DNA from 2 places in the Brevundimonas sp. EU05-FHT14B11 genome. Region 2 is predicted to be linked to the other one. Evidence: riboswitches for the same ligand, from Rfam matches in the RefSeq annotation. Region 2 holds a riboswitch; the other holds the start of a gene.
The links. Region 2 has a riboswitch for S-adenosylmethionine ahead of metX (homoserine O-succinyltransferase MetX). Riboswitches for the same ligand answer to the same signal wherever they lie in the genome.

Region 1 (10,920 bases), on a different contig from region 2:
CATGTCCCCACTCATCGCCCTGGCCATCGCGGCCCTGCTGCAGACCCAGTCGGCGGAGATCCCGCAGGGCCCGGCCCTGACCGAGGCCGTGACGGCCAGCGACGCGGCCTTCTTCGAACTGTTCTTCGAGGGCTGCGATCCGGACCGGCTGGCAGCCATGGTGACCGACGATTTCGAGTTCTTCGACGACCGCGGCGGGCTGATGGTCACGACCGGCGCGGCCTTCGTGGACCAGTACCGCACCCGATGCGAGGCCCGGCGCGCGCCCGGCGGCTGGAGGACCCGCCGCGAGATCGTACCGGGCACGCTGCATATCTACCGGATGAACGCCTACGGCGCCGTCGAGACGGGCGAGCACCTGTTCTACGAGGCCCAGGGCGACAACGCCGAGGTGCTCGCCGGACGCGCCAAATTCAGCCAGATCTGGAAGCTGGAGGACGGCCGCTGGAAACTGGCCCGGGTGTTCAGCTACGACCACGGCCCAGCGTCGGAATAGGCGCGCGCCGCCTGCCCTGCTGACGTGAACGGGGCCGCGCCCGTGGGATAGTTTCGGCGAACCCGAACGCAGGAGCGGCGAATGGACAAACTCGACCTGAAGAAGGCCCGGAAGGACCTGTTCAGCGCCCCGCTCAATCGTTTCACGCTCATCGAGGCGCCTCCGGTCGCCTATCTCATGGTGGACGGCCACGGCGATCCGAATGCGGCGCCGGAGTACGGGCGCGCGGTCGAGAGCCTGTACGCGACGGCCTATGCGGCCAAGTTCATGTGCAAGGCCGAGGGGCGCGACTTCGTCGTGCCGCCGCTCGAGGGTCTCTGGTCCGCGCCGAACCCCGAAAGCTTCACGGCGCGGCGCAAGCATGAGTGGGACTGGACGATGATGATCATGGTCCCCGACGACCTGGATCAGTCGATGTTTCAGCAGGCCGTCGCCCGCAGCAGGGACAAGGGGATCGAGCTCGCCGCCACGCTGCGGCTCGAGACGCTGTGCGAGGGCCTCTGCCTCCAGGCCCTGCATATCGGGAGCTACGATGATGAAGGCCCGCTGCTGGCCAGGCTGCACGACGAGATCATGCCCCAAGGCGGCTACGAGTTCGCTGGACGGCATCACGAGGTCTATCTCAGCGACCCGCGAAAGACTCCGGCGGCGAAGCTCAGGACGCTGCTGCGTCAGCCGGTGCGAAAGGCTTGAGGGTCGGCTCGAACGGACGCGAAAAAGGCCCCGGCGTTTCCACCGGGGCCTTCGGTACGCTTACTTAAAAAGCAGAGCGCCTTAGCGGGCGGCCTGGAACTTTTCGACCGAGGCGGTGACGCGCTCGTTGATCGGCTTGAAGCTGTCCTTGACCGAGGCGGTCAGCACGTCCGTCGCCTTGGTGACTTCAGCCAGGTAGGCTTCGGTCGCCGTCTTGGCCCAGGCGGTCTGCAGCTCGAGCAGTTCCTGGATCGAACGGGCGGCGGTCAGCGACTGGGCGGCGGCGACGCCGTCTTCCCAGGACTTCTTGCCGTAGGCCAGCGAGGCGGCCGACAGGGTCTCGGCGCCCTTCTGGGCGGCGGTGGCCGAGGCGACGATGGCTTCGAGGTTCTTCTTGCCTTCGGCGTTCAGCTCGGCGAGGCCCGCGGCCGACTTATCGGCGGCTTCGCGGAAGGCCTTGGCGCCGGCGGCCTGGATCTTCTCGGCTTGAGCCGTCGCGGTCTGGGCCGAAGCCTTGACGTTGGCGGTGGCGGTTTCGACGGTCTTCTTCACGGTTTCGGCGCTGTCGGCCATGGAAATCTCTCCTGAACCTTGGGCGGCGGGGGCCGCTGATTATTTTTCTCGCGTCGGGGGAGCCGTCGCGACGAGGCTCATATGGTGCAAGTGCGAAGAAGGGTCAAGGGAGATTGTGCACTGCACAAAACTTTCATGAACCGGCGTTCCCGCTACGGTTCACAAAGTTGTTGACGGCCTGTTTACCCTCATGAAACCCCCCGCGCCCATGTTAGCCTCATGTCAGCGTCACGCCGGGGGGCCGTCGTCGCGCTACACTAGTGAGGCTTGCCGCTTGCCGTTGACTGCATTGCTCCGCCGGGGATGGCTCTCGCTGATGCTGGTCGTCGCTATCGCGATGACGCCCGCCGCCACGCCCCTCGTCGCCCAATCCGCCGACAATGCGCGCTACGCCGCCATCGTGGTGGACGCCCAGTCGGGCGAGGTGCTGTTCGCGCGCCATGCCGACAGCCGCCGCTACCCGGCCTCCATCACCAAGGTGATGACCCTGTATCTGACGTTCGAGGCGCTGGCCGAAGGCCGGGTCAAGCCGGACGACGTCCTGACCGTTTCGCCCCACGCCGCCAGCCAGCCGCCGTCCAAGCTGGGCCTCGCCGCCGGCCAGACCATCACCCTGGACGACGCCATGAAGGCCACGGCGGTGCGCAGCGCCAACGACATGGCCGTGGCCATCGCCGAGCATATCGGCGGCTCGGAAGCCCGCTTCACCGCCCAGATGACCCTGAAGGCGCAGGAGCTGGGCATGACCCAGACGCGCTATGTCAACGCCAACGGCCTGCCCGACGCGCGCCAGCTGACCTCGGCCCGCGACCTGGCCATCCTGGCCCGGGCCATCATGCGCGACTATCCGCAGTACTATCGGTATTTCGGCCTGCACGACTGGGCCTACAACGGCCGCGACTACCGCAACACCAACGGCCTGCTGCACTCGGGCAACGGCTATGACGGCATGAAGACCGGCTACACCAACGCCTCGGGCTACAACCTGGCGGCCTCGTCGGTGCGCGACGGCCGCCGGCTGATCACCGTCGTCCTGGGCGGCCGCTCGACGGCCAGCCGCAACGCCCACGTCGCCGCCCTGATGGACACCGGCTTCGAGGTCGAGCGCGCCCGCTCGAACGGCCAGGTCATCCAGGTGGCCCAGACCTTCTTCGAACAGCGCGGCTTCGGCGTCGGGCCCGAGGCCACGGGCCCGGTCCAGTACGCCTCGGCCGGCGCGTCGGAGGACGGCGAGGACAGCGGGGTCGCCTACACCGCCCTGGCCGCCGCGCCGCCGCAGCCGACCCGCGTCACCCCCGCCCCGTCCGAGCGCACGCCGGAACGCGCGCCCGCGCCCATTCAGCGCGCCGAGGCCCGTCCGGCCGATGTGACCACCATCCTGAACGGCGGCGTGCCCGTCGCCTCCCCGCCCGCGCGCACCCCGCCCCGCGCCCCGGCCCGCCCGGCGCGCGAACCGGCCCGCGAGCCCGCCGGCCGCTGGGCCGTGCAGGTCGGCGCCTTCCGTGACGAGGCCGTGGCCCGCGACTGGCTGACCGAGGTCAACCGCCGCTTCCGCGCCCAGTTCACCAGCGCCGAACGCACGGTGCAGAACGCCTCGGGCTGGTACCGGTCGCGCTTCACCGGCATGACCGAAACGGGCGCCCAGGCCGCCTGCGCCGCCCTGGCCGAACGCCGGGTCACCTGCATGGTCGTCCGCCCGGACTAAAGGGCCCCGGCGTTTACCATCCGTGTAAGGCGCGGATTAAGCCGCCGGCGCGATCCTTCTCCCGAGGGGGAGTTGGAGGCGTGATGTTTCCGTCCTGGGTTCCCCATGGACTGTTCCGGTTGTTCCGCCGGTCCGACGCGGCCCACAACGACCTGCGCAGCCTCGTCGAGAACAGCCGCGACGTCCTGTGCCGGCTCGGCCCCGACCTGCGCATCCGCTACTGCTCTCCGTCCTGCGAAACCGTGCTGGGCTGGACCCCCAAGGCGCTGATCGGCCAGCTGCCCTCGACCTTCGTGATGACGGAGGACCGCGCCGTCATCGCCGACGCCGTCGTCAGGGTGGAGCGCGGCGAGGAGCCGGAGCCGACCACGGTCCGCGTGCTGCGCCCCGACGGCGACATGGTCTGGGTCGAGACCACCACCCGCACCCTGCGCGGCGCCGACGGCCGGCCCACCGAATTCATCCTGGTCATGCGCGACGTCACCGAGCGCCAGGCCCTTCGCCTGCGGCTGGAGCAGGAGGCGGTGACCGATCCGCTCACCGGACTGGCCAACCGCCGGGCCTTCGACAGCGCGGTCGAGCGCGAATGGGCGCGGGCGGTCCGCGACGAGTCCGAGATGTCGCTGATCCTGCTGGACGTCGACTGCTTCAAGGCCTTCAACGACCGCTACGGCCATGCCGCGGGCGACGACGCCCTGCGCCGGGTCGCCGCCGCCATGCAGGGCGTGGTCCGCCGCCCGGGCGACCTAGCCGTGCGCTACGGCGGCGAGGAGATGGCGGTCATCCTGCCCCGCACCCCGGCCGCGGGCGCGGCCCGCGTCGCCCGCACCCTGCGCGAGGCCATCGAGGCGCTGGGCGTGCCGCATGCGGACAGCGCGTTCGGCGTCCTGACCGCCAGCGTCGGGGCGGCCACGGCCGAGGCGGCGGTGGGGCGGACCATCTCCATGCCCGAGGGCCTGCTGATCGGCGCCGACGGCGCGCTGTACAGGGCCAAGGCCAACGGGCGGAACCGGGTCGAGACGGTGGTCCTGCTGGCCCCCAAGGGCGATCGCCGGGCCGCGTGAGCCGCACCGCCTTGCCGCACCGCCGCTTTTCCCCTATACGCCCCGCCTTTCCAGGACCTCGGTCCCGGTGCGGAATTCCAAAGGGTTCGGGAAGTCATCCCGGCCGCCGCCTCGGGAACCATCGTGGAACGGACTTACCCGGTCCGCTCGCGCCGATGTCCACAAGGGAGACTAACCGCATGGCTCTTTACGAGCACACGGTCATGACGCGCCAGGATATCTCGGCGCAGCAGGCCGAAGCGCTGAACGACACCATCAAGGCTCTGATCGAGGAAAACGGCGGTTCCGTCGCCAAGATCGAGTACTGGGGTCTGCGCAACCTGACCTACCGCGTGAAGAAGAACCGCAAGGCTCACTACTCGCTGCTCGCCGTCGACGCCCCTCCGGCCGCCATGGCCGAAGTCGAGCGTCAGCTGTCGATCAACGAAGACGTGCTGCGCTGGCTGACCGTCCGCGTCGAGGAACTCGACCTGGAACTGTCGCCGCTGCTGGCCCGTCGTGAACGTGAGCGTGAACGCGAACGTGAGCGTGGTCCCCGCGACGACGCCCCCGCCGCCGAAGCGACCTTCTAAGGAGTTCGGAACATGACCGACACCACCGCCCCCTCCCCGGGCGCGCCGGCCGGCTCCGGCCCGGCCCGTCGCCCGTTCTTCCGCCGCCGCAAGGTGTGCCCGTTCTCCGGCCCGAACGCGCCGAAGATCGACTACAAGGACGTCAAGCTGCTGCAACGCTACATCAGCGAACGCGGCAAGATCGTCCCGTCGCGCATCACGGCCGTTTCCCAGAAGAAGCAACGCGAGCTGGCCAAGGCCATCAAGCGCGCGCGCTACCTGGCCCTCCTGCCCTACGTGGTGAAGTAAGATGAAGGTCGTTCTGCTGGAACGCGTCGATAACCTCGGCGCCATCGGCGACGTCGTCACTGTCAAGGACGGCTTCGCCCGCAACTTCCTTCTGCCGCGCGACAAGGCCCGCCGGGCCACCGCCGCGAACCTGAAGGCGTTCGAACTCGACCGCGCCGCCATCGAGGCCCGCAACGAGAAGAACAAGACCGACGCACAGAAGGTCGCCGACAAGATCGACGGCCAGACCTACGTCATGATCCGTCAGGCCGGCGAAACCGGTCAGCTGTACGGATCGGTCGCCGGTCGCGACGTCGTCGAAGCCGTTCAGGCTGAAGGCGGCAAGATCGAGCGCTCGCAAGTCGTGCTGAACGTTCCGATCAAGACGCTGGGCGTCCACGAAGTGCTGGTTCGCCTGCACGCCGAGGTCCAGGCCACCGTCAAGATCAACATCGCCCGTTCGGCCGACGAAGCCGAGCGTCAAGCCAAGGGCGAGGACGTGATCAAGTCGGCCTACGACGAAGACCGTGAAGCCGCCGCCGAACAGGCCGCGGACATGGTCGCCGGCGGCGCCGGCCAACAGGACGGTCTCGGCTCCGAAGCCTGAGTTCAGTCCTGATACTGAAAAGACACGGCGGCGCAGGAGCGATCCTGCGCCGCCGAACTTTTTTCGGGCGGGAGACGACGCGGGCGCAGTTGCAGGCCAGGGCGCGCTTCCCCCGTTCCGGACGATCCCTCTGCGGGGTCACCGCGACCGGGGCTCTTCCCGCATCATCGCCGTGTAGAGCTTCAATGCGGCCCTGTCGCCGCGCTTCGCCCCCTGGAAGAGGATTTTGTAGGCCGCCGTCATGGCCGCGGTCAGGCCGCCCGTCGCGATGGCGGTCAAGGGCGCCGGATCCACCAGGGCTGACGAGGCGCCGCTCAGAACGAACGCCAGCGAGGGGTCTGTGAGGTTGGACAGGAAGGAAGACTTCCGGACCCTTTCCCGAAGCCCCGCGGCGCTCGCGCGCAACTCCTCCCGCACGATCGTCTGGGCCGCCGCGTCCGAGAGAACCTGGTCGCGACCCGCCAGCCGGACCGCACGAAGCGCGCGCGAAAGATCATCGCGCCAGATCGCGAAGGCCTCTTCTTCAGCGTGTATGCGCGCCAGGTCCTGATCGTCGATGCGCGAGACATCCATCAGGTAGTCGTTGAACAAGGTTCCAACCCACTGATGGGTCACGTCGAGCGTCTTCGCGCTTTGCCGGAACTTCAGAGCCAGATAGTCGACCATGGCGGGGTGGGTGCAGACCAGCTCCGTCCCGGCTTCCCCGGCGATGCAGAGGTCGATGTTCACGTTGTTGATCGGGAAATAGTACCGGAAGTCCTCGACGGCGTTCTCGTTCATATCGAGAAGCCCGATACCGAGGGGTCTCTTGGCGAATGGATCATACCTTTGGACGGTGTCTATGAGGTCCTGATCGTACCAATCTTTCCCTGTCTGAGTGTCTTCGAATCCATCCTGATGCGGATAGTAGGCGAAGGCGAAGGCATCGCCGTCAAACGCGTAACCGGCGGATAATTCCAGAGCCTTCGAATAGGGAATTACATTGATCAGATCAGCGTCGAACAAGGGTTGCATGCCCAAAAGCTGGCGCAGCTCCCAGTCCAGGCCGGAATAGTTGTGCTCATCTTCCCGATGTTGGTTCGGATCGTAGGTCCGGATCGTGACGTCCACTGTCTTGTGGTACAGCAGCAGCCTTCTGATGAAGGTCGGATCCAGCTTGTCGTAGTCCGCGTAGGACTGATATTCGCCGGAGAAGGTGCGCGACGCTTCGAGAAAGCCGGCGCCCGGTTCGCCGCCACGGGGCGCCCAGGCGCGATCGACCTCCAGCAGTTCATAACCCAGCTCGCGACGCTGCTCTTTCGGCAAGGCCTCGAGCGCCGCGATCATCGCCTCGGGACGATCCTCGCGAAGGAAGTTCCGGTAGGCGATGAGGCGATGCATGGCGATGAGCCCCGGGCGGGTGAGAGCGCCGAGGGTCGCCAAGTCTCCGGACAAACGCAACTCTCGGTGGTCGCGGCCGGCGTCAGAAAAACCCGGAAACAGAGGAAGCGCGGCCTCGAGTGCCAAAAAGACACGGCGGCGTAGGGGAAACTCTGTGTCGCCGAACTTTTTTCCGGCCGCCGCTTGACGCATTTATGACGCATCGCAATATCGCATCTGCTCATCGAGACCGGCTGAGGGATAGGCCCTTTGACGTCGGGGCAACCTGCGGACCTCCGTAAGGTGCCAACTCCTTCGGGACCCCTCCCCGGGTCACGGCAGATGAGAGCCCGGCCACAGCCGGACTCCCTCCATCTGTCACCGCAGGCGTTCCCGACAGAGCAGGAGACGATCATGCGCGCCTTCCAGGCTCACCTCCCGACCGTCCACGCCCCCGGCCTCGTTGCGCCGCGCGACCTCATGCGCTGCGCGGGTCCGATGCGATGTCGCCGTTCGCTGTAATCGGCTGACCACCCGGTTTCACACCGGACCTGAACACCCAGAACGCAAGCCCGGACCCCCGGCGATCGCTGCGCGCGACGCTGACCGGAGACCTGCGCCTCATCGAGAAGAGAGCCTCCCATGACCCCCTCCCCCCGTTTCCGCCTGACCCTGTTCGCCGCCGCCTCGGCCACCGCCCTGCTGGCGGGGGCCGCCCAAGCCCAGACTGCTTCCCAGACCGCTCCCCAGAGTTCGCCGCCGCAGACCGAAGCCACCCAGATCGACGACGTCGTCGTCACCGGCACCCGGGTGGTCGGCCGCTCGCGCCTGGACACCGTCGCGCCGGTGGACGTCGTCACCGCCGAGACCCTGCAGCAGCGCGGCTCGACCGAACTGGCGACCCAGCTGTCGGCCAGCGTCCCGGCGCTGAACTTCCCCCGCCCGTCCGCCACGGACGGCACCGACTCCATCCGGCCCGCCACCCTGCGGGGCCAGGGGCCGGACCAGACCCTGGTGCTGGTCAACGGCGTCCGCCGGCACGCCACCGCCCTGGTCAACACCAACGGCTCGGTGGGCCGGGGTTCGGCCGCCGTCGACCTGAACGCCATCCCCAGTTCCGCCATCGAGCGGATCGAGGTGCTGCGCGACGGCGCCGCGGCCCAGTATGGATCCGACGCCATCGCCGGGGTCCTGAACCTGCGTCTGCGGGAAGCCTCCAGCGGCGGCGGCGCGACCGTCACCTACGGAAGCTATCTGACCGACTACAGCGGCTACTACGGCCGGAACGACGACATCTCGGACGGCGAGAGCCTGACCGTTTCGGGCTGGCAGGGCTTCGGCCTGGGCTCGGACGGCTTCATCACCGCCTCGATCGAGTATCGCGACCGCGAACGCACCAACCGCAGCGACATCGACCCGCGCTACGCCCCGGCCCGCGTTCGCGGCGGCCAGGGCGATCCGGAGTCCGAGGACCTGGCCATCTATCTGAACGCCGGCAAGCCGCTGGCGGCGGGCTGGGAGGCCTACGGCTGGGCGGGCTACCAGACGCGCGACGCCTCGGCCGCCGCCTTCTACCGCACGCCCGACGACAACGCCCAGAACCCCGCCTATCCGGGGCCGGGCCGGATCTATCCGGACGGCTACCTGCCCTACATCCTGACCGACAGCACCGACTGGACCGCCGCCGCCGGCGTGCGCGGCCAGGCCGGCGGCTTCGACGTGGACATCAACGTGGGCTACGGCCGCAACGAGATCGAGTTCGGGGTCGAGAACACCCTGAACCCGTCGCTGGGGCCGACCTCGCCCACGAGCTTCGACGCGGGCTCCCTGACCTATGACCAGCTGGTGCTCGGCATCGACGCCGCGCGCCAGTACGAGGTGGGGCTGTACGGCCCGCTGAACGTCGCCTTCGGCCTGGAGGCGCGCCAGGAAAGCTATCAGATCGGCGCGGGCGAGCCGGGCTCCTACCAGCGCGGGACCTTCCTCAACATCGGCGGCACGGATCTGAGCTGGGGCTCGCGCGGCTTCACCGGCTTCACCCCCGCCAACGAGGTGGACGAGGACCGGCACAACGTCGGCGTCTACATCGACCTGGAAGGCGAGGTGTTCGAGAATTTCACCGTCTCGGCAGCCGCCCGGTACGAGGACTATTCCGACTTCGGCGACAACGTCTCGGGCAAGCTGGCGGCGCGCTACGACTTCACACCAAGCTTCGCCGTCCGCGGCGCGGTCTCGACCGGCTTCCGGGCGCCCAGCCTGCAGCAGCAGTACTTCACCCAGACGGCCATCCTCTACATCTCCAACGTCCCGTACGAGACCGGCACCTTCCCGTCGGTGAGCCCGGTGGGATTGGCGCTGGGCGGCACGCCGCTGGAGGCCGAGACCTCGACCAACTATTCGCTGGGCGTCGTCTACCGGAAGGGCGCGTTCGAACTGACGGCCGACGCCTACCGCATCGACGTGGATGACCGCATCGTCCTGTCGGAGACCCTGACCGGCAGCGCCACGGCGGCGGTCGGCACCAACGCCCGGGCCATCTTCGACCTGCTGCAGCCCTACGGCGCCTCCGCCGCCCGCTTCTTCATCAACGGGGTGAACACCGAGACGACCGGCCTGGACGTGGTGGCGCGCTACCGGATCGACGAGGGCTTCGGCCGGCTGGACTTCACGCTGGCGGCCAACGTCAACGACTTCAAGGTGACCAAGACCCCGACCACGGCCTCGGGCATCCTGCCCACGCCCGTCTCCCTGTTCGCGCGCCAGGCCACCCTGCGGTTCGAGGAAGGCACGCCGCCGTGGAAGGTCGTGGCCCAGACCGACTGGAGCAAGGACAAGTTCGGCGGGACGATCCGCGTCACCGGCTTCGGCGACGTGCTGGCCCCCGGCGCGACGGCGGCGACCGACCTGCAGCTGGGCGAATCCCTCGTCGTCGATCTGGAGGCCCGTTACAGCCTGACCGACCGGGTCACCCTGGCCGTCGGCGCCGACAACGCCTTCGATGAGTACGCCGAACAGATCCTGCCGGCGAACAACACCTCGGGGGCCTTCCCCTTCTCCAACTTCTCGCCGTTCGGCTTCAACGGGCGCTTCGTCTACGCCCGCGTCGCCCTGAACTGGTGACGGCGGCGGCGCGGACGGTTCGCCGTCCGCGCCATCGACCGTTGTTTCGCCATAAAATCCGCCGACAAGCTGAGCCGTTCTGAGGGAGCGGGTCATGCGTGCGGTTCTGACGGCGGTTCTGGCCGCCTGTCTCTTCGTGGGGTCGGCGTCGGCCCAGTCCGGCATGACGCTGGACGACTTCGTCACGCGCGCCAACCGCATCCCGCTCAATCCCACGGCCATGCTGCGGCCCGACGCCCACCGCCTGAAGGGCGAGGCCGAACGGGCGTTCCGCACCGTCGGGACCGAGATCGAGACGGCCCGCGCCGCCGGCCGGACGCCGCCCGCCTGCCCGCCCGAGCAGATCAACCTGAACGTCCGCCAACTGCTGGCCCACCTGAACGCGATCCCCCAGGCCCGCCGCCAGCGCATGAGCGTCACGGACGGCATCCGGTCGTGGATGGGGTCGCGCTATCCCTGCCCGG
Region 2 (10,920 bases):
CTCCAGCCCAGTCCCCGTTTGCATCGGATTATGACACCGGTTACCTATGCATTCAATCTGCATCAGACAAGCCGGGGAGGGAAAGCATGTCGACGAGCGCGCGTTCGTGCGAAATCCTCCTGACCGGCGCTGTGTCCGCCCCTCGTGAGGTCCACTGAAATGAACCCCTTCGACCTCTCGGGCCGCACGGCCCTCGTCACCGGCGCCAACACCGGACTGGGTCAGGCCATCGCCGTCGGTCTGGCGCAGGCGGGAGCGGATATCGTCGCCGTCGGCCGTTCGGCGCCGACCGAGACGGCCGCCCTGGTGCAGGCCGCCGGCCGCGCCCTGCACGCCATCCCGGCGGACCTGTCCACTATCGCCCCGATCGCCGACGTCGTGGCCAAGGCCGTGGACGCGGTCGGCGCGGTCGACATCCTGGTGAACAACGCCGGCATCATCCGCCGCAACGACAGCCTGGACTTCACCGAGGACGACTGGGACGCGGTCATCGACACCAATCTGAAGACCGCCTTCTTCCTGAGCCAGGCCGTGGCGCGCACCTGGGTCGACGCCGGGCGCGGCGGCAAGATCATCAACATCTGCTCGATGCTCAGCTTCCAGGGCGGCATCCGGGTGCCGTCCTATACGGCGTCCAAGAGCGGTCTGGCCGGGCTGACCCGCCTGCTGGCGTGCGAATGGGCGTCCAGGGGCATCAACGTCAACGGCATCGCGCCCGGCTATTTCTCGACCAACAACACCGAGGCCCTGCGCGCGGACGAGACGCGCAACCGCGACATCCTGGCCCGCATTCCGGCGGGGCGGTGGGGCGACCCGTCCGACCTCGGCGGCGCGGCCGTCTTCCTGGCGTCCGACGCCTCCGCCTATGTCCACGGCACGGTGCTGGCGGTGGATGGCGGCTGGCTGGCGCGCTAGCCCGCCAACGCGTTCAACCAGTCCTCGAGATTGGTGAAGCCGTCGCCGTTCCGATCAGCCGGGCCGTCGGCGGCGTCGGCCGGATCCAGCCCGTGCGCCTGCTCCCAGTCGTCGGGCATGCCGTCGCCGTCGCGGTCGATCCACGGCGTTCCGGCCTCCAGCTCCGGCCAGCCGCCGACCTGGCTCTGGCTGTCGATGATCCTGCCCGTGCGGCCGCGGACGCCCGCGACGATCCGCAGGTCCACGGCGTCGCGCACCCGGCCGGCGCCCGCCCGGTCCAGCACCGCCAGCGCCGCGGCCTCCGGCGTCTCCGCCGCCGCCTCCGCCCAGTCGGGCCGCGCGGGAAGGCGATAGTCGGGCCGGCCTGAATCCTTGACCAGCGTCCACGGGTCGGCGGGGATCGCGCCGTCCATGCTGTTGGCCTCGAACCAGGCCCTGGCCAGCGGATTGGATTCCTCGAACGCCCAGCGTCCGGCCGAGTCCGGGCCTGGGATGTAGGCGTTGCCGATGAAGGCGTAGGCCGAGCGGCTTTCGGTGTCGGCGTTGTAGCCCGCATGCGACCCGCCCCAGTCGTAGAAGACGTTGGCGCGGAACTCGAAGCGCGGCCCCTCGGGATCGACGGACGGCGGATTGTAGTTGCCCGGGCGGGGCATGCGCGCCCGGTGGGCGGCCCACAGATTGTGATGGAAGGTGAAGCGCGCGCCGTGCCCGCCGCGCACCAGCGAGCCATAGCCGTGATCGCCCTTGGCGTGGCCCGACCGGTTCAGCGATTCGGCGATCAGGGACCACTGCACGGTCACGTCGTAGACGCCGCGCTCGGGCGGGTCGTAGCGGCTGCCGACCGACAGGGTCTCGTCCACCGACCAGGAGGCCGAGACGTGGTCCAGGATGATGCGGCGGCCGCGCTCGATGGTGACGGCGTCCGACTCGATGCGGCTCTCGTCCCCCAGCCGCGAGCGGATGTGGCGCACCACCACATCGTCGGCGACCACGATCAGCGCGTGGTCGCGCAGGGTGATCCCGCCGCCCGGCGCGGTTTGGCCGGCGATGGTGATGCGGCCCCGGCGGATGCGCAGCGGCGTCTCCAGCCGGATCGTCCCGCCGATGTCGAACACGACCGTGCGCGGACCGTCCGCCTCGACCGCGGCCCTCAGGCTGCCGGGACCGGCGTCGTTCAGGTTGGTCACCCGCAGCACCGCGCCGCCGCGCCCGCCCGAGGCCAGACGCCCCGCGCCCTCCGCGCCGGGGAAGGCGACGACCGGCTCGGGCCGGGCCTGGGCCGAGACCGTGTGTGCCCCAAGCGACACGGCGAACAGCGTCACGGCGAAGCCTGTGACCGCTTTGTGTCGAAGGCCGCTTGCGAAAACGCCGATCATCAGGTTAGGCTCGTGATTGCTACCGGTGTCAGGGCGCATTCCGCACGAATATGACACCGGTGTCAAACGGAACGGCCAGCGATGTCGGACCGCAAAAACAGATAGACCGGGGTCACTCCGGCGTCCTGTATGCCCATTGGGAGGAGGCATATGTTGCAAGCTATCCAGCCGGGGATGACCCGTGCCCTTCGTCGTCGCCTGTTCGTCGGAGCGTCCGGTCTGGCCGTCGCCCTGTCGTTGGGAGTCGGCGCCGCCGCCGCGCAGACCGCGCCGCAACCCGCACCGCAGGACGAGACCGTCGAGATCGATGAAGTCGTCGTCACCGGGTATCGCGCCAGCCTGAACGCCGCCCTCGACGCCAAACGTCGCGAGACCAGCATGGTCGACGTGATCATGGCCGAGGACATCGCCGATTTCCCCGACCTGAACCTGGCCGAGTCGATCCAGCGGGTCCCGGGCGTCGCCATCGACCGTGACGCCGGCGAAGGCCGTTCGATCACCGTTCGCGGTCTGGGCGCCGACTTCACCCGCACCCGCATCAACGGCATGGAGGCCCAGGCCACCGCCGGCGGCACCGACTCCTCGGGCGGCGCCAACCGGGGCCGTGGCTTCGACTTCAACGTCTTCGCCTCGGAGCTCTTCAACTCCATCACCGTGCGCAAGACCGCGGCGGCCGAGACGGAAGAGGGCTCGCTGGGCGCCACCGTCGACCTGCAGGCCACGCGCCCGTTCGACTACGACGGCTTCACCGCCGCCATGTCGGCCCAGGTCGGCTACAACGACCTGTCGGAGCAGTACAATCCGCGCATCGCCCTGCTGCTGAGCGACCGGTTCGGCGCCAATGACGAGTTCGGCGCCCTGATCTCGCTCGCCTACAGCGAACGCGACCTGCTCGAAGAAGGCTTCAGCTCGGTGCGCTGGGCGCCGGCCGTCGGCACCAACAGCTCCGGCGGTTTCGCCTCCGCCGGATCGAACGCCACGGCCTTCGCCCTGGCCAATCAGAGCAACGTCTTCATCCCGCGTCTGCCGCGCTATGGCCGCCTGACCCACAGCCAGGAACGCCTCGGCGTCACCGGCGCCCTGCAATGGCGCCCGGCCGAGACCACGGTGCTGTCTCTGGACGTGCTGTATTCCTCGCTGGACGCGACCCGCCAGGAGGACTTCCTCGAAGCCCTGTCCTTCAGCCGCAACGCCGCGGCCGGCGGCCAGCCCCAGGTGACGGTCCAGGACGCCGCCGTCCAGAACAACATGCTGGTCTACGGCGTGTTCAACAACGTCGATGTCCGGTCCGAGAGCCGCTACGACGAACTCTCGACCGACTACCTGCAGGTCAGCCTGACGGCCGAGCATGACTTCACCGACCGCCTGCACGGCCGTTTCTACTACGGGCGCGCGGAGTCGAATTTCGAGAACCCGATCCAGACCACGGTCACCCTCGACCGGAACAATATCCAGAACTACTCCTGGGACTTCCGCGGCAACGCCAACGCCCCGGTCATCAGCTACGGCTTCGATGTCGCCAACCCGGCCAACTGGGAATGGCGCCCGTCGACCGCCGTGGTGCCGCGCTCGGAAATCCGCATCCGTCCGAACGGCGTCGACACCGTGTTCGAGTCGGCCCAGGCCGACTTCGCCTATGACGCCAGCGACTGGTTGACGATCAAGGCGGGCATCAACTGGAAGAGCTACACCTCGGACTCCTATGAGTTCCGCCGCGCGGACGAGACCGTGGTTCCGGTGCTTCCGGCCGGTACGACGATGGCCGACATCACCAATGTGCTGACCGGCTTCGGCGCCGACCTGATCCCCGGGGGCACGGCCAGCAGCTGGGTCCGTCCCAACCTCGGCGCCCTGGCCAGCCTGTTCAACATCTACTGCAACTGCGACACGGGCGTGCCGGGAGGCGACTTCCGCCTGACCAGCATCACCAACGGCAATGCGCGCGGCGGCAACCGGTCGATCACCGAAGACGATCTGGCGGTCTATCTGCAGGCGGACTGGGACACCGACCTGTTCGGCCGTCCGTTCCGCGGCAACGTCGGCGTGCGTCAGGTCAGCACCACGCTCAACGCCTCGGGCTACAGCTCGACCGGCGGCGGCACCCTGGTCACCGGCGAGAACCAGTACGACAACACCCTGCCGTCGCTGAACATCAGCTATGAGCCGATCGAAGACCTGATCGTCCGCTTCGGCGCGGCCACGGTCATGGCCCGTCCGCAGATCGGCAACACCCTGGCCGGGACCAACTATCTGGTGCCGACCACCTCGCTGGCCGCCACCGGGCCGAACTACACGGCCTCGATCGGCAACGTGAAGCTGGAGCCGTTCCAGGCCAACACCTACGACTTCAGCATCGAGTGGTATTTCGCCCGCGAAAGCCTGCTGTCCTTCGCCTATTTCTACAAGGACATCGACACCTACATCCAGATCGTGCGTCAGGACCTGGCCTATTCGGACCTGACCGCGCTGAACCCGTCGGCCTTCGCGCCGGGCTTCTGCACGGGCACCTGCTCGTCCTCGACCATCTTCCAGCTGACCGCCGCGGTGAACACCGAAGGCGGCCCGCTGAAGGGCTTCGAGATCAGCTACCAGCAGCCCTTCACCTTCCTGCCGGGTCCGCTGGAAAACCTCGGCGTGCAGCTGAACTACACCCACGTCGAATCCGAGATCGACTACTGCAACAACGCCCTGTGCACGACCTTCGTGACGGCTGACCTGATCAACCTGTCGCCGGAATCGTGGAACGCCACCGTGTATTATGAGGACGACACGTTCTCGGCGCGGGTCTCGGGCGCCTTCCGCGACAGCTACATCCAGAACGTGCCCGGCCGGAACGGCAACAATGTCGAAGGCAAGATGGAGACGTTCAACCTGGACGCCTCGGCCTCGTACAATCTGACCGACGAACTGGTCCTGACGCTGGAGGCCCTCAACCTGACGGACGAGGAGAACCATCAGTACGTCGGCGACGGCGCGGATCGCCAGAGCACCTCCGTCTACCACCACACCGGCCGACAGTTTTACTTCGGCGCCCGCTATCGCTTCTGATCACTCCTGAACCGAAGCGCACTCTCCGCCGCCGACCCACCCGGGTCGGCGGCGCTTTTTTATCCGGCGACCAGATCGGTCAGGTCGGCCCAGACGCTCTCGGTCGTCGGGATGCGGCCGGCGCCCCGCCCACGGGCGGTGAAGACGCGGCCGTCGCCGGTGGTGACGCGCAGGGCGTTCCACTCATCCGGCAGGTCGGCGAACAGGGGGTCGCCGTCGGCGGCGGCGAAGGCCACGTCGGCGCGGTCGGTGCGCACGTCCAGCCGCGCCAGTTGACGCACCCGGCCCGGCGGCAGGACCGCATCGGCGGCCAGGGTCGCGCGGGCGATCCGCTCGGGCGTCAGGCCGCCGTCCAGCGCCTCGTGCGCCAGGATGGCCAGTTTGGCCGCGGCGTCCAGGCCGCTCAGATCGGCGGTCGGATCCTCTTCCGCGAAGCCCGCCTCCCGCGCGCCGGTCAGGGCGTCGTCGAAGGCGACCCCGTCGGCCAGCCGGTTCAGGATGAAGTTGCAGGTGCCGTTCAGCACCGCCTCGATCCGCACCACCGGCGCATGGGCGCGGGCCCGGCGCACGGTCTCGATCAGGGGCGAGCCGCCGCCGACGCTGGCGGAGTAGAGCAGTCGCGCGTCATGGGCCTCGGCCAGGGCGGTCAGGGCCGGCAGGTCGCCGCCCACCGCCTGCTTGTTGGCGCTGACCACATCGACGCCGCGCGACAGGGCGGCGCGGATCAGGGCCAGTCCGGTGGACGCGTCCGAGATGGCCTCGACCAGCACGTCCGGTTCGCGGGCCAGCAGGGCGGCGGGATCGGCCAGCAGCAGGCCTTCGGGCGCGGCCGGGTCGCGCGGCTTCTTCGGATCGCGCACCAGCACCCCGACCACGGTGAAGCGGTCGTCGTCCAGCAGCCGCGCCAGCACGCCGCCGCCGACCACGCCGCAGCCGGCCAGCGCCACGCGCAGCGGACGCTCGGGCCTGGACCGGGCATGGGCCACGGCGGCCTCGGGACCCGCGACGATGGAGACGGGGGCGTTCAGCAGCGCCTCGCCCGGACCGGGCCGGGCCGAGATCACGCCGATGGCGTCCAGGGCGGCGGCCAGGCGGGCGGCGGCGCCCGAGGCGACGGCCACGACCCGGCGTCCGCGCCGTACTTCGCGATAGACGGCGCTGGCGGCCTCGGCCGCGTCGGCGACGTCGAGCTGGAGCAGGGCGACGGGCTCCTCGGCGCCGTGCGGGACGGCGTCCGCCCCGGCGGCGGGGCGGGGAAGCGGCAGGGAGGCGGCGGTCATCAGGCGGCCTCGGCTTCCAGCGGAGAGGCGGCCAGGACGGCGTCCAGCGCGGCCGACAGATCGGTCAGCAGGTCTTCCGGATGCTCCAGCCCGATCGACAGGCGCAGCAGGCCGTCGGTGATGCCCGCCGTCAGGCGCGCTTCCGGCGTCATGGCCGCGTGGGTCATCAGGGTCGGGTGGGCGATCAGGCTTTCGACCCCGCCCAGCGACTCCGCCAGGGTGAAGACCTCCAGCTGGTCGACGAAGGTCCGCACCGCGTCCAGGTCGGCCAGCTCGAAGCTCAGCATGGCGCCGAAGCCCTTCTGCTGGCGCGAGGCGATCTCATGGCCCGGGTGGCTCTTCAGGCCCGGATAGTTGACGGTCTTCACCGCCGGATGGGCTTCCAGCCATTCGGCGACGCGGCCCGCCGTGGCCTGCTGGCGCTCGACCCGGGCGAACAGGGTGCGCACGCCGCGCAGGGTCAGATAGGCGTCGAAGGGCGAGCCGGTCACGCCCAGGCAGTTGGCCCACCAAGTCAGCTGCTCCAGATCGGCCTGGTCCTTGGCCACCACGCAGCCGCCGACCACGTCGGAGTGGCCGTTGATGTATTTGGTGGTCGAGTGGATCACGAGGTCGGCGCCCAGGGCGATGGGGTTCTGTAGGGCCGGCGACAGGAAGGTGTTGTCCACCGCCGCCTTGCAGCCGACGGCGTGGGCGCGGGCGCAGATGTCGGCCACGTCGACCACGCGCATCAGCGGGTTCGAGGGCGTCTCGATCAGGATCAGCTTGGGGTTCAGGGCGAAGGCGGCGTCCAGCGCCTCGCGGTCGTTCTGGTCGACGAACTGGACGTCGAAATGGTTGCGGCGCGCCCGGGCGCACAGCAGGCGATGGGTGCCGCCATAGAGGTCGTGCGGGGCCAGCAGCAGGTCGCCGGGCTCCAGCGAGAACAGGGCCAGGTCCACCGCGGCCATGCCGGTCGCGGTCACCACCGCGCCTGCGCCGCCTTCCAGTTTCGCCAGGGTCTCGCCCAGCACGTCCCGGGTCGGATTGCCCGAGCGCGTGTAGTCGTACTTCCGTTTCCCATCGAGCCCGTCGAAGCTGTAGTTCGAGGACAGGTACAACGGCGGCATCACCGCCCCGTGCGCCGGATCGTTGTTCACGCCGTGCCGGGCGGCGGTCGTACAGGGGTGGGCTTCACTGGAACAGGTCATGCGGCGATCTCGCGGGGCTGGCGGGCGTACAGGGGGGAGAGGGCGTCGTGGAGCGTGCGGCCGACCAGCTCGCGCTCCTTCAGGAAGGCGTCGTGGCCGAAGATGGAGCCGGCCTCGCCGAAGCGGCGCAGGGCGGGGGCGCGGCCGGCCAGGTCGCGCAGGTCCTCGATCGGCACCAGGCGGTCGCTGGTGAAGCCGAGCAGGGTCAGGGGGCAGGTCACCGCCTCGGGCGCGACCGCGTGGCGGTCCAGCGAGTCCGACAGCGAGATCCAGCGGTCGGCGCTGGTGGCTTCGGCGTAGTCGGCGCCGCGGGCGATCAGATAGTCGCAGACGGGGTAGGGGCCGCCGGCCTGCGCCGGGGCCGTTCCGGCGAAGCGCCAGTCGAACTCGTCGGCGGTGCGATAGGTGGTCATGGCCAGCTCGCGGGCCAGTGAAACGCCCTCCGCCTCGCGGCCGCAGTCGCGGGCGAAGGCCAGCACGCGGCGCTGCACTCCGCGCCAGGCGGTGGCGGCGGGATGGGCGCGGTGGGCGGCGGAGATGACCACCAGCTCGCCGATCCGCTCGGGGAAGTCCGCCGCGAAGGCCAGTCCGATGCAGCCGCCGTAAGAGGCGCCGACGAAGGCGTCGATGCGCGGCTCCTCCAGCGCGTCCAGCAGCAGGACCAGCAGGCGGGCCTGATCGGCGGTGGTGATGGTGACGCCCGGATCGGTCTTGCCGGGCAGCAGGTCGAAGGCCAGCACGCGGGCGCGGTCCAGGTCGATGGGGCCGCCGTGACGGACGGCCCACGACCACCAGTTGGCGGCGAAGCGGCCGCTGGAGATGCCGCCGGCGACCACCACCAGCGGGCCCTCGGTGGGGCCGTGCAGGCGTCCCGTCAGGGTGTCCGCCGCCAGACGCTCGCCCGAGGCCAGCCGGAAGTCGGCCGGAATCACGGCCGTCACGTCACGGCCGGGAGCCTCGTCGATGATCCATTCGGTGGACGCCACTGTCCGCTCCGGTTCCGCTCAGCGAAACCGATGGGGCGAACCAACACCTGTGACGAAAGACCCGTGAAGTCCGTCGGACCCGCAAGGGTCCTGTCGCTTCACTCATCTCTCGCGGCTTCCGAAGAGGCCTCGCAGGAGTTGGCACCTTTCCAAGGATCGGGTGGATCCTGGGTAGGTTGCCCCGGCGTCAAAGGGCCTATCCCTCAGCCGGTCTTGATGAGTGTCCTTACGGTGAAGAACGCGGCCGCTGTCGTCAATCCCCCAAAATTGCTGCGACTGCGAATTGCCAAGCGTGGCCGCAGCGTGGGTAATTTCGTCCCTTATCATCATTATTGAAGCATCGGTAATGCTGATGTTGGATTCAGGTGCGCTACAGACGCAACAAATTTCCCTGAATCTTCCTCCGCCCACTTGCGTATCTCGCAAGTGCGGTAAACAGTTCGCAAATGCGTAACGGCGTCCTTTTGGGGGATTGAGATGACTCGACTTCGCAACGGCCTGGCTCTTGGGCTCGGCCTTTTGACCATGGTGATCGCGACGGGGGCCCAGGCGGCGCCCGCGCTTCTGGGGCACCAGGTTCCACTGGAACTGGACGGCGCCGGCACGGCCTGGCTGTCCACCTCGACGGCCCTCGTCCTGCTCATGACCCTGCCGGGTCTGGCGCTCTTCTACGGCGGCATGGTGCGCCGCAAGAACGTGATCGCGACCATCACCCAGTCCGTCGGCGTCTTCGCCGTGGCGACCCTGGTGTGGTTCATCGCCGGCTATTCCATCGCCTTCGGCAAGGCGGGCGGCCTGGGCGGCTATCCGGCCGACACCGTCAACCAGTTCGTCGGCGGCTTCGAGGCCGTCTTCCTGAACGGCGTGGGCATGGAGACGGCGCACAGCCTGCTGCCGGGCATTCCCGAGTTCGTCTTCCTGTCCTTCCAGCTGACCTTCGCCATCATCACCCCGGCCCTGGTCACCGGCGCCTTCGCCGAACGGCTGAAGTACACCGGTCTGCTGCTGTTCACGGCGCTCTGGTCGCTGTTGGTCTATGCGCCCATCGCCCACTGGGTGTGGGGCGGCGGCTTCCTCGGCTCGGCCGGGGTGCTGGACTTCGCCGGCGGCGCGGTGGTGCACGTCAACTCCGGCGTGGCCGGTCTGGTCTGCGCCCTCTTCCTCGGCGCCCGCAAAGGCTACGGCAAGGAGCCGATCGTGGCGCACAATCCGGTGCTGACCATGATCGGCGCCTCCCTGCTGCTGGTCGGCTGGATCGGCTTCAACGCCGGTTCGGCGGGCGGCGCCAACGCCCTGGCGGGCGTGGCCCTGATCAACACCATCCTGGCCGCCGCGGCCGCCTCCATCACCTGGAAGATCGTCGAGGTCATCGAGAAGAAGAAGGCGTCGCTGATCGGCGTGCTGTCCGGCATCGTCGCCGGCCTGGTCGCCATCACCCCGGCCGCCGGCTTCGTGGATCCCAAGGGCGCCGTCCTGATCGGCCTGATCGCCGGTCCGGTCTGCTACGCTTCCTCGGTCTGGATCAAGAAGCTGCTCCGCTACGACGACAGCCTGGACGCCTTCGGCATCCACGGCGCGGGCGGTCTGGCCGGGGCCCTGCTGACCGGCGTGTTCGCCTCCACCGCGATCAACAGCCTGTCGGACGGCGCCAATGTCATGACCCAGCTGATCGGCCTGGGCTGGACCATCGCCTACAGCGCGGTGGGCACCCTGGTCGTCCTGATCATCTGCAAGTTCACCACCGGCCTGCGCGTCAGCCCGGCGGCGGAAGAAGAAGGGCTGGACACCCACCTCCACGGCGAGGCGCTGGAGTCCGTCTGATCCCGTGAGACCCGGCGCGGGCTCTCTCCCCGCGCCGGGCCGCCAGTAAGCGTTCGCGTGCCGACATCGAGAACATTGGGGATACGACTATGAAACTCGCCTTCGCTAGCGCGGCCGTCGCGGCCGCCCTGTTCGCCACCGCCGGCGCCGCCCAGGCCCAGACGCCCGAGGTGGCCTGGAACGTGGCGGTGACCTCCGACTATGTCTTCCGCGGCTTCAGCCAGTCCGACGAGCATCCGGCGCTGCAGGGCGGCGTCGACGTGACCTTCGCCTCCGGCTTCTACGCCGGGGCTTGGGCCTCCAA

Region 1: it holds a riboswitch for S-adenosylmethionine, as region 2 does, so the genes downstream of both, AC3WRV_RS08085 (TonB-dependent receptor plug domain-containing protein) here and metX (homoserine O-succinyltransferase MetX) in region 2, are expected to answer to the same signal.

Annotation. Positions count from the first base shown of each region.
Region 1 is NZ_JBYTCY010000002.1:131,085-142,004, reverse strand. Features, by position in the region: gene AC3WRV_RS08130 (nuclear transport factor 2 family protein) at 2-496, shown strand; gene AC3WRV_RS08125 (GyrI-like domain-containing protein) at 578-1,189, shown strand; gene AC3WRV_RS08120 (phasin family protein) at 1,271-1,762, opposite strand; gene AC3WRV_RS08115 (serine hydrolase) at 2,079-3,467, shown strand; gene AC3WRV_RS08110 (sensor domain-containing diguanylate cyclase) at 3,551-4,531, shown strand; gene rpsF (30S ribosomal protein S6) at 4,711-5,103, shown strand; gene rpsR (30S ribosomal protein S18) at 5,116-5,391, shown strand; gene rplI (50S ribosomal protein L9) at 5,393-5,977, shown strand; gene AC3WRV_RS08090 (hypothetical protein) at 6,116-7,549, opposite strand; SAM riboswitch class I at 7,575-7,685, shown strand; gene AC3WRV_RS08085 (TonB-dependent receptor plug domain-containing protein) at 7,979-10,456, shown strand; gene AC3WRV_RS08080 (hypothetical protein) at 10,551-10,920, shown strand, end outside.
Region 2 is NZ_JBYTCY010000001.1:913,152-924,071, forward strand. Features, by position in the region: gene kduD (2-dehydro-3-deoxy-D-gluconate 5-dehydrogenase KduD) at 160-915, shown strand; gene AC3WRV_RS04590 (pectate lyase family protein) at 912-2,237, opposite strand; gene AC3WRV_RS04595 (TonB-dependent receptor) at 2,466-5,339, shown strand; gene AC3WRV_RS04600 (homoserine dehydrogenase) at 5,399-6,619, opposite strand; gene metB (cystathionine gamma-synthase) at 6,619-7,809, opposite strand; gene metX (homoserine O-succinyltransferase MetX) at 7,806-8,795, opposite strand; SAM riboswitch class I at 8,895-9,018, opposite strand; gene AC3WRV_RS04615 (ammonium transporter) at 9,273-10,616, shown strand; gene AC3WRV_RS04620 (TorF family putative porin) at 10,706-10,920, shown strand, end outside.